3 regions of the Salipiger sp. PrR007 genome follow, and region 1 is predicted to be linked to each of the others. Evidence: riboswitches for the same ligand, from Rfam matches in the RefSeq annotation. Region 1 holds a riboswitch; each other region holds the start of a gene.
The links. Region 1 has a riboswitch for cobalamin ahead of G0Q01_RS05715 (energy-coupling factor ABC transporter permease). Riboswitches for the same ligand answer to the same signal wherever they lie in the genome.

Region 1 (6,359 bases):
GCGCGGTGCTGCCCCTCGCCAGCGGCCGCCCCGACAGCTGGTTCGAGAGCGACGGCCAGATCACCAAGCGCCCCATCCGCGCGCTCACCCTCTCGGCCCTCGCCCCGCGCCCCTTCGAGCACCTGTGGGATATCGGCGGCGGCTCGGGCTCGATCGGCATCGAGTGGCTGCTCTGCGATCCCACTCTCGACGCCAGCACCGTCGAGCCGCGCCCGGAGCGCGCCGCCCGGATCGCCGCCAATGCCGCCCGGCTCGGCGCCGGGCGGCTGCGGGTGGTCGAAGGCTCTGCCCCCGCGGCGCTGGCGCAACTCGAACGCCCCGACGCGGTGTTCATCGGCGGCGGCCTGACGCGCGACCTGCTGGAGTGGCTGGACACGCATCTTCCCGGGAGCACAAGGATCGTCGCCAACGCGGTGACGCTGGAGTCCGAGGCGCTGCTGACCGAGGCGCAGGCGCGGCGCGGCGGCGCGCTGCTGCGCATCGAACTGTCGTCCGCCCAGCCCCTCGGCCCGAAACGCGGCTGGAAGGCGGCCTATCCCATCGTGCAATGGAGCCACGTCACATGATCGTCGCGGGCTTCGGATTCCGGCAGGGCGCGGGCGCCTCCAGCCTGCGCGACGCCTATGACCGGGCCCGCGCCGGGCGGGAGGCGGGCTGTCTCGCCACGGCCAAGGACAAGGCAGACGCCCCCGCCCTGCGTGCCCTGGCCGGATCTCTCGGCCTGCCGGTCGCTGGCGTCCCGGCCTGCCAGCTCTCCGCGCAGGGCACGGCAACCGACTCCCCCCGCGTGCGCGCCGAACGCGCCACCGGCTCGGTCGCCGAGGCCGCCGCCCTCGCCGCCGCCGGGCCGGGCGCACGTCTGCTTGGCGCGCGCGTCATTTCCTCTGACCGCATGGCCAGCTGCGCGCTGGCAGAAGGACCCGATCCATGACCGTTCACTTCATCGGCGCCGGCCCCGGCGCGCCCGACCTGCTGACCCTGCGCGGCCGCGACATCATCGCGCGCTGCCCGGTCTGCCTCTACGCCGGCTCGCTGGTCCCCGAGGCGATCCTTGGCCATTGCCCCCCCGGCGCGCGGATCGTCAACACCGCGCCGCTGGACCTCGACCAGATCATCGCCGAGATCCGCCTCGCCCATGACGCGGGCCACGACGTGGCGCGGCTGCATTCGGGGGATCTCTCGGTCTGGTCAGCGATGGGCGAGCAGATGCGCCGGCTGAAGGCGCTCGGCATCCCGGTCTCGGTCACCCCCGGCGTGCCTGCCTTCGCCGCCGCCGCAGCCGCGCTCGGCGCCGAGCTGACCCTGCCGGGCCTCGCGCAATCGGTGGTGCTGACCCGCACGCCGGGCCGGGCCTCGTCGATGCCCGAGGGCGAGACGCTGGCCAATTTCGCCGCCACCGGCGCGACGCTCGCGATCCACCTGTCGATCCAGAACATCGCGCGGGTGGTTGCCGATCTCTCCCCCGCCTATGGCGCGGACTGCCCCGTCGCCGTGGTCTACCGCGCCAGTTGGCCGGACGAGGTGATCCTGCGCGGCACGCTGTCGGACATCGAGGACAAGCTCGGCGCGGGCATCACCCGCACCGCGCTCATCCTTGTCGGACCGGCGCTGGCGGGCGAGGGCTTTGAAGAGAGCTGCCTCTATGCGGTGGACTACGACCGCCGCCACCGCCCGCAAAGCGCCGAGAGCCCGTGGAGTGGCTGGACCCCCGAGCAGGAGGCGCAGATCGATGGCTGAGGTTCCCGGACTTCTGGTCTCGGCGCCCTCGTCGGGCACCGGCAAGACCACGGTGATGCTGGGCCTGCTGCGGGCGCTGGCCGAGGACGGCTTGGCGGTTCAGCCCTTCAAGTCCGGCCCCGACTACATCGACCCGGCCTTCCACCGCGCTGCCAGCGGGCGGCTAAGCTTCAACCTCGACGGCTGGGCCATGGGACCACACCTCTGGCAGGCGATCGCGGCGCAGGCGGCGGGGGCGGACATCTGCCTCGCCGAGGGCTCGATGGGGCTCTACGACGGGGTCGCGACGCGCGGCCAGCAGGGCTTTGGCAGCAGCGCCGAGACGGCGCGGGCGATGGGCTGGCCGGTTGTGCTGGTGCTCGACGTGGGCGGGCAGGCGCAATCCGCCGCCGCAACGGCGCTGGGGTTCCGGCAGTACATGCCCGATCTGCCCTTCGCCGGGGTGATTCTCAACCGCGTCGCCTCGCCCCGCCACGAGCGGCTCACGCGGCTCGGCATGGAGCGCGCCGGGCTGCCGGTGCTCGGCGTGCTGCCCCGGCGCGGCGACCTGACCCTGCCGGAGCGGCACCTCGGGCTCATCCAGGCCGTGGAGCATCCGGACCTCGAAGCCGCCATCGCCGGGTACGCCGCCTTCCTGCGCGAGCATGTCGACCTTGCCGCGCTCCGCACCGCTGCTGCGGGCGGGCCGTTGCCCGGCGCAACGCCGGCCCTGCCCAGGCCCCCGGCGCAGCGCATCGCGCTGGCGCAGGACGCGGCCTTTTCCTTCACCTATCCGCACCTTCTCGAAGGCTGGCGCGCCGCCGGGGCCGAGGTCCTGCCGTTCTCTCCGATCGCCGATGAGCCGCCCGCCGCCGGGGCCGATCTGGTCTGGCTGCCCGGAGGCTACCCCGAACTGCACGCCGGGCGGCTCGCCGCCGCCGAGACCTTCCGCGCCGGGTTGCGCCGCCATGCCGAGACGCGCCCGGTCCACGGCGAGTGCGGCGGCTACATGGCCCTTGGCGCGGGGCTGATCGACAAAGGCGGCACGCGGCACGAAATGGCGGGCCTGCTGGGCCTCGTCACCAGCTATGAGACCCGCAAGTTCCACTTGGGCTATCGCCGCGCGGTGCTGCGCGCGCCGATGCCGGGCTTCGACGCCGGGGCGGCGCTGCGCGGCCATGAGTTCCATTACTCCACCATCTTGCAGCAACCCGACCCGCCGCTGGCCGAGGTCGCCGATGCCGATGGCGCCCCGGTGGCCGAGACCGGCTCGCGGCGCGGGCAGGTCACGGGAACCTTCTTTCACCTGATCTCGGCGGAGGAGCCGTCTGCCCCCCGCGCACAAGCCGAAGAGGAGGCGCGCATCCAGACCAAAGCCCGGCGCTGAGCCGACCCCGCATGGTGTCCCGCACGGGACGCAAGGGAACCGGGTGAGAGGCCCGGACTGCCCCCGCAACTGTAAGCGAGGAGCGCCGAGGAAGATCCACTGGCAGGCATGCCGGGAAGGGCCGAGGCGCGACGATCTGCGAGTCAGGAGACCTGCCATGCGACCCCCTTTCCCGCCCTCATGGGCAATTTCGCTGCCGGTGGGGCAGCCACACGTAAAGGAAATATCATGCATATCGAACCCGGCGTCGTCGACGGCGCCAAACTGGCCTTTGCCGCCGTCACCGCGGCAGGCGCCGCCGGCTATACCGCCAAGCTCGCCGCAGAGGACGCGGCGCGCAGCAACCTCGTTTCGCTTGCCGCGCGCACGCTGATGGCCGCCGTGGGCACCTTCGTCTTCTTCGAGGTGCTGCCGCACTTCCCGGTGGGTGTCTCTGAGGTGCATTTCATCCTCGGCTCGACGCTCTTCCTGCTGCTCGGCGCCGCACCCGCCGCGATGGGTCTGGCGCTGGGTCTGCTTGTTCAGGGGCTGTTCTTCGCGCCCAGCGACCTGCCGATGTACTTCGTCAATGTCACCACGCTTCTGGTGCCGCTCTTCGCAACCGCGGCGCTCGCCCGTCGTGTGGTGCCCGCGGACACGGCCTATGTGGACCTGCGCTATGCCGACGTGCTGAAGCTCTCGGGTGTGTTCCAGGCCGGGGTCGTCGCCTGGGTCACCTTCTGGGTCTTCTACGGCCAGGGTATCTCGGCCGAGACCTTCGGCGCGGTGCTGACCTTCGGCGGCGCCTACATGCTGGTGCTGCTGATCGAGCCGCTGGCCGATCTCGCCGCGCTCGCCGCCGCGAAATCGCTGCGCGACACCGGGCTCGGCCGGCTCTTCGCGCCAAGGCTCTATACCGCCTGACCAGGCGCCCGGTCCCCAGAACGGGGCCGGGCACCCACCGCAAGGAAAGCTCCATGATCCAGGACCTCTGGCTTGTCGGCATCGGCACCGGCAGCCCCGGCCATGTGACCCTCGAGGGGGTACAGGCGCTGCGCGACGCGGCCGTCATCCTGCTGCCGCTGAAGGGCGAGGCGAAAGACGACCTCCGGGCGCTGCGCCAGGTGATCCTCGAGGCCGCGGGCACAAACGCCGAGATCCGCACCTTCACCTACCCCGTGCGCGATCCGACGCTCCCCTATGCCGAGCGCGTCGCCGCCTGGCACGACGAGATCGCCCGGCGCTGGATCGCGGCGCTGCACGGCGCGCCGGAGGGGCCGGTCGCCTTGCTGGTCTGGGGGGATCCGGCTCTCTACGACAGCACGCTGCGCATCGCCGGGCGCCTCCAGCCGCCCCCAAGGCTGCGGGTGGTCCCCGGCATCACCGCGATCCAGGCGCTGACCGCCGCCCATGCGATCCCGCTCAACAGCGTGAACGGCGCGGTGAAACTCACCACCGGGCGGCGCCTCCGCGCGCGGGGCTGGCCCGCGGGCGAGGAGACCGTGGTGGTGATGCTCGACGGGGAATGCAGCTTCGCGGGGCTCCCTGCCGAGGGACTGCACATCTGGTGGGGCGCCTACCTCGGCAGCCCGGCGCAGATCCTCCGCTCCGGCCCGCTGGCCGAGGTCGCGCAGGAGATCATCGCCCTGCGGCAGACGGCGCGGGCCAAGCATGGCTGGATCATGGACACCTACCTGCTGCGCCGTGCCTCCACGGACGGCGCAGACTGACGCCTGCGTGTCCGACGACCGGATCCCGGCCCTTCGTCCCCGGAAGCCCGAAACGAAAAGCCTTGGTGCCGGAAAGCACCAAGGCGAAAGGTTCTCAAATGAGCTGCGGCGCCACCACTCACGGATACTCGTCAAAAAGGCACTCTTGACCTAACGCCACGTCGGTTGCGTAGCACGGAGCTCACCTGACTCCAAGAGATTATCAAATTGATAAAGTTAACTGGGCGGCGACCTGTGACATTTCTTGACCCCATGGCCGCGCTGCGCAAAGACTTGCTGCCATGAACAAACTCAGCTCCATCCTTCAGCTTCGCGAGATGCTGCGCCAGCTCGAACGCGATGTCGGTCTCGAAGATCTCAGCCGCCTGGAACGCGACGTGCTCCTTGCCGCGCATGGACTTTGCGAGCGGCCCGGCGACGTGATCAGCTCCGAGCAGATCCGCGACCATGCGCTGGTCCGCTCCTCCGCGCAGGCGACCTTCTACCGGGCCATCCGCACCCTTCTCGACCGCGGGCTCCTGGAACGGGCGGCGGACACCAAGGCGCGGGCCTACGTCGTGCGGAGCGACCTTGTCGGCGCGCCGCTGCCGCTGAGCTGAGCCCCTGCCCCGCGCGCGCCCGACATGACGGTCCTGCAGAACTTCTCCGTGGTGATCCTGGCCTATGTCCTCGCACACGGCCTGACCGCGCTTCTGATCACCCCGATGCAGTCGCGGCTCATGCCGGAGCTCACCATCTTTGCCAGCCTGGCCTACCTGCCGCATGGCGTGCGGGTGCTCTCGACCTGGCTGCTCGGCAAGCGGGCCTTCTTGCCGCTGTTTCTGGGCGCCTTCCTGTCGGAGGCCCTCTTCACGCCGGCGGAGATCAGCACCCCGACCCAGCCGCTGATCCTGCTGTCCATCGCCGTGGGGGCGGCCTCGGCGCCCCTCGCCTTCGAGGCCATGGCGCTGGCCGGGCGGCGCGTCTACGCCGGGCAGCGGGCGCAAATTCACTGGAAGTGGCTGCTGCTGGCAGGGGCGCTGGCCTCGGTGATCAACTCCGCGGGCCAGTCGCTGGTGTTCTCGGGGCATATCCTGCCCGACGACTCGGTGGCGGTCGTGGCGATCTACGCGGTGGGCGACTTGATCGGGCTGATCGCCACCACGCTGGCGCTGATGCTGGTCTTCCGCTGGATCCGCCTGTTCCTGAACCGCGCGCGTTAGACCCGCAGCGCCGGAAGGCCCACCCCGGTCGACTGGAAGCCGCCGTCCGAGGCAATAGTCTGCCCGGTCACGTAGCTCGCCTTGTCCGAGCAGAGGAAGACGATCACCGAGGCGATCTCATCCTCCGAGCCATAGCGATTGAGCGGGATGGCGTCGTGATAGGCCGCGATGATCTCGGGCGAATGCACCGCCATGGCCAGCTTGGTGCGCACCGGACCCGGCGCCACGCAGTTGGCGCGGATGCCGTATTCGCCCAGCTCCGCCGCCTGCTGCTGGGTGAGCTGGATCACCCCGGCCTTCGAGGTGCCATAGGCCACCCGCAGCGTCGAGGCACGCAGGCCCGAG
Region 2 (6,359 bases), on a different contig from region 1:
GATCCCTACGAGCGCAGCTTTGGCCTGCAGGATCTGGAGCGGACTGAATGAAGTCACTGATCTCGCGGATCATCCAGGCGGGGCTGGTGGCGGGGCTGATCGGCACCGCCACATTCGCCATGATGCGCGCGTTGCCCGGCGACATGGCCTGGCGCATCGCGTCGCACCGCTACGGATATGACAATGTCGACGCCGCCGCCGCCGATGCGGTGCGCGAGGAGCTGGCGCTCGACGGGCCGGCGCTTCCGGCGCTGCTGCGCTGGCTTGGCGATCTGGCCCGGCTGGACTTCGGCAACTCGCTGGTCTCGGGCGCGCCGGTGATGGACGAGGTGGTCCACCAGCTTGGCGCCTCGCTGCAGCTTGCCGTTGCGGCGCTGGCGCTGTCGCTGCTGATCGGCCCGCCGCTCGGCATCCTCGCCGGGCTGCGGCCCGGCGGCCTGCTCGACCGGGGGCTGCTGGTGCTCTCGACGGGGCTGCGGGCGGTGCCGCAGTTCCTGCTGGCGCTGGTGCTGATCCTGCTGCTGTCGGTCGGGCTCGGCCTTCTGCCCGCCGCCGGACACGGCGCGGCGCGGCATTTCATCCTGCCGACCGTCACCCTCGCGCTTGGCCTTGCCGCGGTGAACGCGCGGATCGCCCGCGATGCCATGGCGCGCATCGCGGCCATGCCGTTCTGGCGCTTTGCCGAGTGGAAGGGGCTGTCGCGCCGCCAGGTGCTGCTGCGCCACGGGCTGCGCAACGTCGCGGTGCCGCTGGTGACCTACCTTGGGCTGCAATTCGTCACGCTGGTCGAGGGCGTGGTCATTGTCGAGTCGGTCTTCGGCTGGCCCGGCATCGGCCACGCGCTGGTGCATGCGATCTTTGCCCGCGACGTGCCGATGGTGCAGGCCACCGCGCTGGTGCTGGGGCTGGGCTTCGTGCTGGTGAACGCCGGTGTCGATGCGATGACCCGCAAACTCGACCCGAGGGGGCTGGCATGACGAGCATCGCGCATCCTCCCGCAGCTCGCGCGGGCTTTCCTTGGGCGCGCAGCCTTGGCGCCGCGCTGGTGGCGCTGGCGCTGGCCTTCGCCATCCTCGGCCCGGTGCTGGTGCCGGGCGATCCCTTCGCTCAATCCCTGCTCAAGGCATTGGCCGGCCCCGAGGCGGGCGCGCCATTGGGCTATGACCATCTGGGCCGATCGATCTATCACCGTCTGGCCGATGCGTTGCGGCTCTCGCCGCTGATCGCTCTGGCGGCGGTTGCCACCGCCGGAGCCTTGGGCCTGACGCTGGGCACGCTCGCCGCGGCGCGGAGCGGCTGGACCGACCGCGTGCTGACCACGCTCGCCGATGCGCTGCTGGCGCTGCCCGGCCTGTTGCTGGTGCTCATCGTGCTGGCGATCATGCCCTCGACCGCTACCGGCTTCTGGCTAGGCCTGTCGCTGGTGCTCTGGGTCGAGTTCTTCCGCCTCACCCGCGCCGCGGTGCGCGACACGCTGGCTTCCCCGGCGGTGCAGGCGACGCGGCTTCTGGGCTTTGGTCCGGTCTACGTCTTCCGCCGGCACCTCTGGCCGGAGATCGCCCCGATGATGCTGACGGCGGGGGCCTTCGGCATGGCGACGGCCATCATGGGCATCGCCGCGCTCGGCTTTGTCAGCGTCGGCATGCGCGCGCCCACGCCCGAGCTTGGCCTGATGATGGTCGAGCTCATGCCCTACTGGCAGGAGGCGCCGCATGCGCTGCTTGCGCCGGTGATTGCCACCTTCGGCCTGCTGCTGGGCCTCACCCTTCTGGCCGGGAGCCGCGAGACATGACCCTTCTGAGCGCAAAGGACATCTGCATCCACGACGGCGGCACGCAGCTTGTCGAGCCGCTGTCGATCACGCTGGAGCCGGGGGTGCCGCTGGTGATCCTCGGCGAGACCGGCTCGGGCAAGAGCCTGTTTGCGCAGGCAATCATGGGCACGCTGCCCGAGAGCCTCTCGGCGCGGGGCGAGGTCGAGATCGGTGGGCGACGGATCAGCGCCGCGCGGCCGCGCGAGTTCCGCGGCCTCTGGGGGCGGCAGATCGCGGTGCTGCCGCAGGAGCCGTGGCTGTCGCTGGACCCGCTGATGCCCGCCGCGCGGCAGGTCGCCGAGGCGCATCAACTGGTGCGCGGCCTGAGCGCCGCCGAAGCCCGCACCCGCGCCGGTGACGATCTGGCAGCGCTGGGGCTTCAGGGCGCCGGAGCAAAACTGCCGCATGAACTCTCCGGCGGCATGGCGCAGCGTGTGGCCATCGCCGCGGCGCGGGCCGGGGGTGCGCGGATCGTCATCGCCGATGAGCCGACCAAGGGGCTTGATGCCGCGCGCCGCGACGATGTGGCCGAGTTGCTGATGGCAGAGGTCGGCAGCGGCGGCGGGCTGATCGTCATCACCCACGATCTTGCGCTGGCGCGGCGGGTCGGTGGGCAGATCATCGTGCTGCGCAAGGGCCGCGTGGTCGAGACCGGCCCCACCGCCGATGTCCTTGCCGCGCCAAGATCCGACTACACCGCCCGGCTGATCGCGGCGGACCCCGAGACATGGCAAAAGCGCGCGCCCGCGCCCGCGGGCAGCAGCGTGGTTCGGGCCGAGGGGCTCGCCGCGACCCGCGGCGACCGGGAGCTTTTCCGTGATGTGTCGCTGGATATCGCCGCGGGGCAGATCTTCGGGATCACTGGGCCCTCGGGCTGTGGGAAATCGACGCTGGGGGATGTGCTGCTCGGGCTGCACCGCCCCTCCGCCGGGCGCGTCACCCGCACTGCATCTCGGGCGCGCGCCTACCAGAAGCTGTATCAGGATCCCGTCGCGGCCTTTCCGCGGCACCAGAGCCTTCAGCGCACGCTGAGCGATGTGGCGCGGCTGCATGGGCAGGACCCGCGGCAGATCGAGCACCACATGGAGCGCCTCGGCCTTGCCCCAGTGCTGCTGGGTCGCAAGCCGGGCGAGGTCTCGGGCGGGGAGTTGCAGCGACTGGCGATCCTGCGCCTGCTGCTGGTGCGCCCGGCCTTCATCTTTGCCGATGAGCCGACCTCGCGGCTTGATCCGATCACCCAGGCAGAGGTCATCAGCCTGCTTGTGGACACCGCCGAGCGCGACGGCTGCGCCATCATGCTGGTCAGCCACGATCCGGCGCTGGTGGCAAAGACCGCCGACCGAGGGCTTTCGCTTCACTGCCCGGCCGGGATGCAGGGCGACCCCGATACGCCGGGCCGATGCGAGCATGGCAACTTGACAAAGCACGGCGCCGCCCCGAGGTTCGCCGCGAACGGTTCCCATCCGGGATGAAAAGGGAACCCGGTGACGCGGCCTTGGGCCGCGGACTCCGGGACTGCCCCCGCAACTGTAAGCGTCCGTTCCGAGCCACCCGCCCCTCCGGGCGAAGCCACTGCGCCAAACGGCGCGGGAAGGCGGTTTCGGGACCATGGCCGCAAGTCAGGAGACCTGCCGTTCCGGCCCCGCGATCCCGCGGGGGCGTCACCTGCGCAACCGACCGGACGGGGTGTCCGGGAAAGGATATTGATGTTTCTTGCAACCTCGGGCCGCCTCCGCGGCCTTGCGCTGCTGTGCTGCGCCTTGCTGCCCATTCCTGAAACCACATTTGCTGAATCGACCGACTACCCGTTGCAGATCCCCAACTGCGACCGTGTGACGACCTATGCCAAGCCGCCCGAGCGCGTGGTCTCGATCGGCCAAGGCACGACGGAGATCCTGCTCTCGCTCGGCCTCGCCGAGCATATCGTCGGGACCGCCATCTGGCTCGCGCCGCTACCAGCGCCGCTGGTCGACGCGGGGCAAGCCGTGCCGCGCATCGCCGACAACTCGCCCGGTTTCGAGGCCGTGCTGAAAGCCCGCCCCGATTTCGTCGCGGCGCAGTGGATCAACGACATCGCCCCGGATCAGGCCCGGGTTGGCACCTTCGCCCAGTTCGACGATTTCGGCATCAGCACCTATGTCTCGCCTGCGGAATGCGCCAAGAGCGACTTCGTTGCGGGCAGCGGCGACGGCGCCCGCGCGCAGGCCTGGAGCGACGATCTGCTGAACCGGGAGATCACCGAACTGGCCCAGATCTTCGGCGTGCCGGCGCGGGGGGCTGACCTGGTTGCTGCCAATGCCGCCCGGATCGAGGCGGCAACGGCGGGTGCGGCAGCGCTGCAGGCAAGGGACGTCTCGGTGCTCTACTGGTTCTCGTCGCCCGAGATCGCCGGCGAAGCCTATGTGGCCGGGCGGTTCGGAGCCCCGGCATGGATTTCCGAAGTTGTGGGGGTGCGCAACGTGATCACCTCGGACGAGGAATGGCCGCTGGTTGGCTGGGAGACGATTTCAGAGCTCGATCCGGATGTAATCGTGCTGGGCACCATGGAGCGGCGCAACCTCCCCGGCGACGACGTGGGCGCGAAACGCGCGTTCCTGGAAAGCGATCCGGTTGCCAGCCAGCTGCGCGCGGTGCGTGCGGGACATCTGATCGAGATGCCCGCGCATTCGATGAACCCAACGCTTCGGGCCGTCGACGGGGTCGAGGTCCTTTCGACGGGCCTGAAAGACATCGGTCTTACGCGGTGAGCGTTTCGCGCCGGACCCGCTCCGGCCCTCTGACGGGGCTGGGGTCCTTCGTGCTTGCCGGTGGCGTCGCCCTCACCCTCGCGACCTGCTGCGCGGTTCTCTTCGGCGAGATCAGCGTGACCCCGCGCGAGGCCCTGTCCACGCTGGCCAACCGACTCTTCGGGCTCGACCTTCCGGTCGATCCGATCCGCGAGGGGATCGTCTGGCACTACCGGCTGAGCCGGGCGGTGGTCGCCATGTGCGCCGGAGCCTCTCTGGCGATCTGCGGCGTGGTGCTGCAGGCGCTGCTGCGCAACCCGCTCGCCGAGCCCTACCTGCTTGGGATTTCGGCCGGCGCCTCGACCGGCGCGGTGCTGGTCATCGTACTCGCGCTCGGTGCCGGGGCCGTCACGGTTTCGGCCGGGGCCATGGCGGGGGCGCTCCTCGCCTTTGGCTTTGTGGCGGTGCTGTCTTTCGGCGCGGGCCGCGGTGCCGAGAGGGTCATCCTTGCCGGCATCGCCGGCTCGCAGCTGTTCAATGCCGCCACATCCTTCATCGTCACCTCCTCGGCCAGCGCCGAGCAGACCCGTGGCATCATGTTCTGGCTGCTTGGCAGCCTTGGCGGTGTGCGCTGGCCGGATGCCGGCCTGGCCCTGCCCGTGTTGCTCGTGGGGCTGTCTGTCTGCCTCTACCGGGCGCGGGCGCTCGATGCCTTCGCCTTCGGCGAGGATGCGGCCGCCTCGCTCGGGGTCGATGTCGCGCGTGTGCGCGTCGAGCTTCTGGGACTTACCGCACTTCTCACCGCCTGCGTTGTCAGCATCGTCGGGGCCGTGGGCTTCGTCGGGCTGGTGATCCCGCATGCGACCCGCTTCTTCGTCGGTCCGGCGCACGGGCGGCTCATCCTAGGCTCGGCAATTGCGGGCGCGGCCTTCATGGTCTTGGCTGACGTGCTGTCGCGCCTCGTGTTGCCGGGACAGGTGCTGCCGATCGGGGTGATCACCGCACTCTTCGGCGCCCCGGCCTTTGCCGTCCTGCTGTGGCGTTCGCGGGGACGGGAATGAGCCTTCGGAGCGAAAATGTCTCTTGGTCCTCAGGTGGCGCGGCAATCGTCAAGAGCGTGACCCTGCGCGTGCCCGACCAAGGTGTCCTCGGCCTGGTGGGGCCTAACGGCTCGGGCAAATCGAGCCTGCTGCGCCTGCTGGCCGGGGTCCGCCGCGGCAGCGGCGGCGCGGTCCTCGTCGACCAGCGGCCAATCGAGACGATACGTCGTTCCGAGATCGCGCGGCGGCTTGCGCTGGTAGAGCAGCACGCGACGACCGATGTCGGGCTGACCGCGCGGGATGTGGTGGCGCTTGGCAGGTTGCCGCATCGCGGCGCGTTGGGCCCCTGGAGCGCGCGCGACGAAGAGATCGTGCTGGATGCGCTGGCACGCACCGGCATGACGCGCAGCGCGGAGCAGTCCTGGGCCACGCTGTCCGGCGGAGAGCGCCAGCGCATCCAGATCGCCAGGGCGCTGGCACAGCAGCCGCGCGAGCTGCTCATGGACGAGCCGACCAACCATCTCGACATCCGGCATCAGCTTGACCTGATGCGCCTGCTGCCCGAACTGGGCACGCGGGTCGTCGTCGCGCTGCACGATCTGAACCAGGCGATGGCATTCTGCGAGGAGGTCGCCGTGATGAGCGCGGGGCGCTTGGTCGCGCAGGGACGACCTGCAGAGGTGCTGACAGCAGGCCTGATCCGCGAGGTTTTCGGGGTCGAGGCGGTGATCGACTGCGGTCCGACTGGCCCGAGGGTTTCCTTCTTCTGAGCGGGGCCGC
Region 3 (6,359 bases), on a different contig from region 1:
AGCTGCGCCCGCCCGAGGGGATCAGCCCCAGCGCGGCGCGCATCAGGCTGGTCTTGCCCGCGCCGTTGGGGCCGATGAGGCCGACCACCTCGCGGGCGCCGATCTCCAGCGTGATGCCAGAGAAGACGCTGCGCCCCCGTAAGGTTACGGAGAGATCGTGAAGCGACAGGAGGCTCATGCCCGTTCCCCCCGGCTGCGCCAGACGAGGTGCAGGAAGAAGGGCGCGCCAACCAGTGCGGTCAGCACCCCGAGCTTGAGGTCGCGGTCCGGCGCCACAACCCGCACTGCGATGTCCGCGGCAAGCAGCATGGCCGCGCCGCCCGCCGCCGACGCCCAGAGCAGCGGCCCGGGCCGTCCACCGACGGCACCGCGCAGCAGGTGCGGCACCACCAGCCCGACGAAGCCGATCGCCCCCGCCACCGCGGTCCCCGCGCCCACGACGCAGGCGGTGCCGAACACCACGCGCATCCGAAGCCGCCCGAGGTCAATGCCCATCGAGGAGGCGGCGTCCTCGCCCAGCGTCAGCGCATCGAGCCCGCGCCCCACCCCGGCCAGCAGCAGCACGCCCAGGGCCATGAAGGGCAGCGCCAGCCAGACATGCAGCATCGAGCGGTCGGCGAGCGAGCCCATCATCCAGAAGACGATCTCGCTTGCGGCGAAGGGGTTGGGCGAAAGGTTCAGGACAAGCTGGGTCAGCGCCCCGGCCACCGCCGAAAGCGCCACCCCGGCCAGGATCAGCGTCAGCGTCTCTGCGCGCGGCCCGGCGAGCACGATGAGGATCAGCACGGCCACCACAGCGCCCGCCAGGGCGCTGAGGGGCAGCGCCAGCGCAAAGGCCGCCGACAGCCCGGTCTGGATCGCCAGCACCGCCCCGAGCGCTGCGCTGGCCGAGACGCCCAGCAATCCGGGCTCGGCCAGCGGGTTGCGCAGGTAGCCCTGCATCGCCGCCCCTGCCAGCCCCAGCGTGCCGCCGATCATCAGCGCCAGCAGCACCCGGGGCAGGCGGATCTCGCGCATCACCATGGGTAGTGGGCCGTCCCCGCCGAAGACCAGCGCGCGCAGGCTTTCGGGCAGGCTGACGTCCGCCGGGCCGAGCGACAGCGAGACCGCCGCCAGCGCCAGTACCAGCGGCAGGAGGATCGCGAGGGCGCGGGTCATTCGGTCTCCGTTTCGAGGGCTTTGCGAAACTCCGAGAGCTCCTCGATGGCCTGCAGCACGAAGGGTGTGCCGCAGATCCAGTCGGTTCCGGTGTTGGCGGTGGCAGCTTGGGCGGCGCGCAGTTGGCGGACGACGGGGTGCATCAGGATCTCCTCCGAGCGCGAGGCGCCGGGGTAGGGGCGGGCGGTGATCAGCGCCTCGGGCTGGGCCATGGCCAGCGCCTCGAGAGGCAGCTGACCGCCGCCCCGCGCCCCGGCGATATTGTCGAACCCGGCGGCGAGCAGGATCTCTCCCGCAAGCGTCTGGTCGCCGGTGGTGTAGCCATTGGCGTAGTAGAGCGCGGCAGAGGGGCGGCGGTCCACCTTTTCGCGGAGGGCGGCGAGGCGGGTCTCGAATTCGGCGATCAGCGCCTCGGCGCGCGCCTGCCGGCCCATCGCCTCGCCCAGCGTGCGCAGCCGCGCCGGCACGTCGGCGAGCGAGGTGGCGGGGGCAATCCGCTGCACCCGAGTTCCGAGCCGTTCGAGCATCTGCGCCGCCGCCTGCGCCGTATAGCTGCCGACGATCACGAGGTCCGGTTGCATCAGCCAGACTTCCTCGGCCTGCCCGTGGTTGACCGGGTAGGCCATCGCCGCATCGGCCATGGCCGAACTCATCGGGTCCCGGGCCAGCTTCGAGACCGAGAGCAACTGACCCGGGGCCGCGAGCAGCATCGCCAACTGGTCGGTGCAGAGGTTCATCGACACGACGCGCGCCGGAGCGTCCTGCGCGGTGGCCGGGGACAGGCCCATAGCCGCGAGCAGGGACAGTGGGATCAGCGCGCGCCGCAGCATCAGAAGCTCGCCCTTACGCCGAAATAGGCGGCGCGGTCCGAGGTGCCGTAGCCCTTCACCACCTGGTAGTCCTCGTCGAAGAGGTTCTCGACCCGCAGGTAGAGCTCGGCCTGATCGGTGAGGGCATAGCGCAGGTTCATGTTGGCGACGGTGTAATCGTCCAGCGGCTCGTCGGTATCCTCGAGGCCCGAGACATGCTGCACCGTCAGGCCGGCACGGAAGGCATCGGTCACATCGGCGTCGAGCGACAGCGACAGGTCGTGCAGCGGCACACGGGACAGACGGTCGCCGGTCTGCGCGTCCTTGCTGTCGGTCCAGGTGTAGGCGGCGGCAAGCGACAGCGCCTCGGACAGGTTCACCCCGCCGGTCAGTTCCACGCCCTGCGTCCAGCTGGTGCCGTCGATCTGCACGTAATTTGGGTAGTTGTAGTCAATGAGGTCGGTGATCTCGGTGCGGAAGAGGGTCGCGCCGAGGTAGCCCGCGCCGAAGCGCTGTTCGACGCCGAGCTCGTAGCTCACCGAGGTCTCGGGCTCGAGAACCGGGTTACCCGAGCCGGTTGAGTAGAGCTCGTAGGGAGAGGGCGCGCGGAAGCCCGTGCCGACGCTGGCACGCAGCGTGAGGTCGGGGTTCGGAAGGTAGGCCAGCGAGATTCGGCCCGTGGTCTTGCCGCCGAATTCGGAGTGGTCGTCGTGGCGCAGGGCGGTGACCAGTTCCAGCTTGTCGCTCAGGTGCCAGTCGGCCTGTGCCCAGATTCCGATGGTCGCGTAGTCGCCTTCGCTGTCACCCCATGCGCTGAGTACCTCGAACTCCTCGCGCATGTAATCGGCGCCGAAGGTGAGGGTAGCGGCGCCGAGTCCGGTCTGGCCCTCGTAGCCGAGACCGCGGCGCTGGCCGAGATAGTCAGTATCCGACCCCTCGTAGGTGTCGGTGCGGTCGGTCTCGAAGACCTGCGCCGAGAATTCGTGGCGGACGCCGCCGGTTTCCACGCGCGCGAAAGCCCGCGCGCCGTATTGCTCGCCCTCAACCTTCTCGTCGTGCGTGACGCCGTCCGTCGGGCCGAACTCGTCGTAATCGTGGCTGCTTTTTTCCCAGAAGGCCGCGCCGCCCAGGGTCACCGTGTCGGTCAGCGCGTAGTCGCCCGAGAAGCTAAGACGGGTGGCCTCGTGACCGTCGGCCTCGTCGTTGCCGTCGTCTTCGTCGGCGGCGGAATAGCCGTCGGTCTTGATGTAACTCAGCGACGAGGCGAAACTGCCGCGCGTGCCAAGGTAGCTGAGGTTGTAGCCCAGCTTGCGGGTGTCATAGCTGCCGTATTCGGCTTCGACGCTCTGGCTTAGCCCTTCCTCGGTGGCGCGGTTGGTGGTGATGTTCACCACGCCGCCGATCGCCTCGGAGCCGTAGAGCGCCGATTGCGAGCCCTTCAGCACCTCGATGCGACTGATGCCGCCGGTGGTCAGCGTGCCGAAGTCGTATTGGATCTGAGGCGCCGAGGTGTCGGTGACGTCGATACCATCGATGTAGACGCCAACATATCGGCTCGAGAGGCCGCGAATGCGCATGTAGGTGAGCCCGCCGATACCGCCGTTACGCGATACGCTGACGCCGGGCAGCCGCGCGAGGTGGTCGGCGAGCAGCGTCTCGCCGCTTTGCTCGAGGTCTTCCTTGGTGACCACCTCCACCGTCACCCCGCTGCGCGCAAGCTCGGTGCTTTCGCCGCGGTTGGCGCTGAGGGTCAGCGTGCCGAGGTCGGTGGCCTCCTGCGCGAAGGCGGTGCCCGTGAGGCCGAGCGTGGTGAGGGCGGTGGCTGTGAAGAGCGCTGCGCGCTGCGTTGGCTTCATGGTCCCTTTTCCGTTCTTTTCTTGTCGCCGGAAGGGAGTCCCCTGCCGCAGACGGTTAGCGTGATGCCACCTCTACGGAAGGTCCGTCGCCCGCGGCGCTCCCCGCGCCGGGACTGGGTGATCGGCTTCGGCAGGTCTCCTGACTCGCGGGTCATCGCTTGGCCGGGTCTTCCCGCCCCGAAAGGCAGTGACTTAGGTCCGGCGTCGCTCTCCGCCTACAGTTGCGGGGGCAGTCACGGAGTTGGGCAGGCCGCCCGCACCGCATTCCCTATTCACCGGGCAGCAAGCCGCCCGGAACCGAAGCAGGGACGGCATAGCGACTCGCCGCGCGTCGCGCAATGATCAGAAACGGTCGGACACCTTGAGGCGCGCGGGCTCAGCTCCGCAGCCCGTCCAGGACCGGCTGGCGCAGCACCACGGCGGCGGGCAGCAGGGACAGCAGCAGGGCGAGCGAGACGAAGCCGGCCAGCAGGTGCAGCTCGGTCCAGCCCGGCAGGGCCGAGATCGCGATGTCGGTGCGGGCGCTCAGCACGCGCGACAGCAGCCCCGCCGCGCCCCAGCCAACCGCCAGTCCGAGCAGCGCCCCCGCGAGCAGCAGCACCGCGCAGAAGGCCCAGACCGTGGCGAAGACGAAGCGCCGGGGCGCGCCGAGCGCGCGCAGCAGCGCGATCTGGCGGCGGAAGAGGCGGGTGAGGATGAAGAGCCCGGTGAGCACGCTCGCCGCCACCAGCCCCTGGGTGACCAGCGCCATCACCGACATCGCCTGGCGCACGTCGCCGATCACTCGGTAGAGCCGCGAAAGCACCGCGCCGGGGAAGAAGGCCATGGTTTCGCCGTCCCGGGTGAACTCGGAACGCAGCGCGTAATTGGCCCAGAGCTCCTGCGCTCGCACCACCACGGCGGGGGTGCCGGGAAAATACTCGGGATCGAAGGGCGGGCCGATCCGGGCCTCATTGTCCGGCGCGTGGCCGTTGGCGAGCCCGTGGATTTCCCAGACGTATTCGACCGGGATCAGGATCGCCCGATCCCAGGGCGTGCCGGTGGGCGCCATGCGGCCGACCACGGTGATGGCTGCGCCATGGTCGTGGTCGTGGGCCTCGTCGTGGTGAGTGTCTCCATCATGGTCCTCTGCCCCTACCGCCTCGTGGCTGCCGCCATGCGCCTCGGGATCGGCAGCGTCGCCGGTGCCATGCGCGGGGGTGAAGCCTGCGCCGATCTCCAGCGGCACCAGCGCGCCGATCACCGCCTCGGCGTGATCCTCCCAGAGCCGCCCCTCAATCCGGTCCTCGGAAAGATGGCGCAGGAAGTCCGCGGTCGTGCCGACCACCGGCGCGCTGCCGTAGCTGTCTCCGAACGCCAGCGGCGCGGCGATGGAGACCTGCGGGTGACCGGCGATCTCGGCGTAGGCGGTGCCCGAAACCAGCCCCATGTCCGAGGGCTGCAGGAAGACCGAGGCGAAGAGGGCAGTCAGCTCGCTGCCCGGCGCCGCGACGATGACGTCGAACTTGTCCGCCGCCTGCGCGGTGCCGCGGCGCAGCCCGCGCTCCTGCGCCAGCAGCCCGATGCCCATGCCGGTCGAGATTCCGATGAGCAGCACGAAGAGCCCCGTGCTCCAGCGAAAGCGCCCGAGAAAGCCGCGCAGCAGCGGCCAGGGGGCATAGCCGCGCAGGACGAGGAGCCCGGTGATGAGCGCGGGCAGAAGCAGGAGCGCCAGCAGCGCGACGTCCTGAGCCAGCGCCGGGAGGGAGTCCCATATCAGGCGCATGCGGCCCCCTCGTCGGCCAGCAGTTGCCCGCCAGAGATGGTCAGCACCCGGTCCATGCGCGCCAGCAGCGCCGCGTCGTGGCTGACTGCGATCAGCGTTGTGCCCTGGGTCCGGACGAGCTGCACGAGGTCGTCGATCAGCCGGTCCGCAGTGCCGCGGTCGAGGCTGGCAGTGGGCTCGTCGGCCAGCAGAACCGGGGCTTCGGCCGCCATGGCGCGGGCGATGGCGACGCGCTGGCGCTCGCCGCCGGAGAAGCTGGTGACGCCGCGGCCCATTTCGGTCAGCCCCAGCGCCGCGAGCCGGGCCTGCGCGCGGGTGCGCAGCGCCTCGCGTTCGGCACGGGGGCGAAAGAGCGCGGTCAGCGCGGCGTTGTCGAGCGCGCCAAGCTCTTCGAAGAGCATGAAATCCTGGAAGATCATGCCGATATTGGCAGCGCGGAAGCGGGCGCGGCCCTCGGGGGTGAGCGCCAGAAGCTCGGTCTCGCCCCAGCGCACAGACCCTTCGGCGCGGTCCAGCAGCCCGGCGAGGGCGTAGAGCAGCGTGGTCTTGCCCGCGCCCGAGACGCCTCGGATGCCGATCAGCGCAGCGGGCGCTGCGTCGAGGGCAGGCAGGTCGAGCAGCAGGCGGCCGCGCGGGCTGTGCAGCCGCAGGTCCTTGACAACAAGGGGCAGGGACATGGGCGGCTCAGCCGTAGGTCGCATCGACAAGCCGCATCAGGCTGACGAAGCCGGTGTCGGGATCGGTGTAGGCGCCGAGCTCCAGCACTCCGCT

Region 2: linked by a shared signal. The riboswitch ahead of G0Q01_RS04100 (ABC transporter substrate-binding protein) and the one ahead of G0Q01_RS05715 (energy-coupling factor ABC transporter permease) in region 1 are both predicted to bind cobalamin.
Region 3: linked by a shared signal. The riboswitch ahead of G0Q01_RS00085 (TonB-dependent siderophore receptor) and the one ahead of G0Q01_RS05715 (energy-coupling factor ABC transporter permease) in region 1 are both predicted to bind cobalamin.

What each region holds. Positions count from the first base shown of each region.
Region 1 is NZ_JAAGOZ010000014.1:105,377-111,735, forward strand. It holds gene cbiE (precorrin-6y C5,15-methyltransferase (decarboxylating) subunit CbiE) at 1-566, shown strand, start outside; gene G0Q01_RS05700 (cobalamin biosynthesis protein) at 563-931, shown strand; gene cobM (precorrin-4 C(11)-methyltransferase) at 928-1,737, shown strand; gene G0Q01_RS05710 (cobyrinate a,c-diamide synthase) at 1,730-3,103, shown strand; cobalamin riboswitch at 3,099-3,278, shown strand; gene G0Q01_RS05715 (energy-coupling factor ABC transporter permease) at 3,332-4,006, shown strand; gene cobF (precorrin-6A synthase (deacetylating)) at 4,060-4,812, shown strand; gene G0Q01_RS05725 (hypothetical protein) at 5,094-5,411, shown strand; gene G0Q01_RS05730 (hypothetical protein) at 5,436-6,014, shown strand; gene G0Q01_RS05735 (SDR family NAD(P)-dependent oxidoreductase) at 6,011-6,359, opposite strand, start outside.
Region 2 is NZ_JAAGOZ010000012.1:29,171-35,529, forward strand. It holds gene G0Q01_RS04080 (ABC transporter substrate-binding protein) at 1-51, shown strand, start outside; gene G0Q01_RS04085 (ABC transporter permease) at 48-977, shown strand; gene G0Q01_RS04090 (ABC transporter permease) at 974-1,792, shown strand; gene G0Q01_RS04095 (ABC transporter ATP-binding protein) at 1,789-3,285, shown strand; cobalamin riboswitch at 3,265-3,449, shown strand; gene G0Q01_RS04100 (ABC transporter substrate-binding protein) at 3,520-4,560, shown strand; gene G0Q01_RS04105 (iron ABC transporter permease) at 4,590-5,600, shown strand; gene G0Q01_RS04110 (ABC transporter ATP-binding protein) at 5,597-6,349, shown strand.
Region 3 is NZ_JAAGOZ010000007.1:20,461-26,819, reverse strand. It holds gene G0Q01_RS00100 (ABC transporter ATP-binding protein) at 1-178, opposite strand, end outside; gene G0Q01_RS00095 (iron ABC transporter permease) at 175-1,158, opposite strand; gene G0Q01_RS00090 (ABC transporter substrate-binding protein) at 1,155-1,988, opposite strand; gene G0Q01_RS00085 (TonB-dependent siderophore receptor) at 1,988-3,823, opposite strand; cobalamin riboswitch at 3,935-4,140, opposite strand; gene G0Q01_RS00080 (FtsX-like permease family protein) at 4,200-5,588, opposite strand; gene G0Q01_RS00075 (ABC transporter ATP-binding protein) at 5,579-6,265, opposite strand; gene G0Q01_RS00070 (hypothetical protein) at 6,273-6,359, opposite strand, start outside.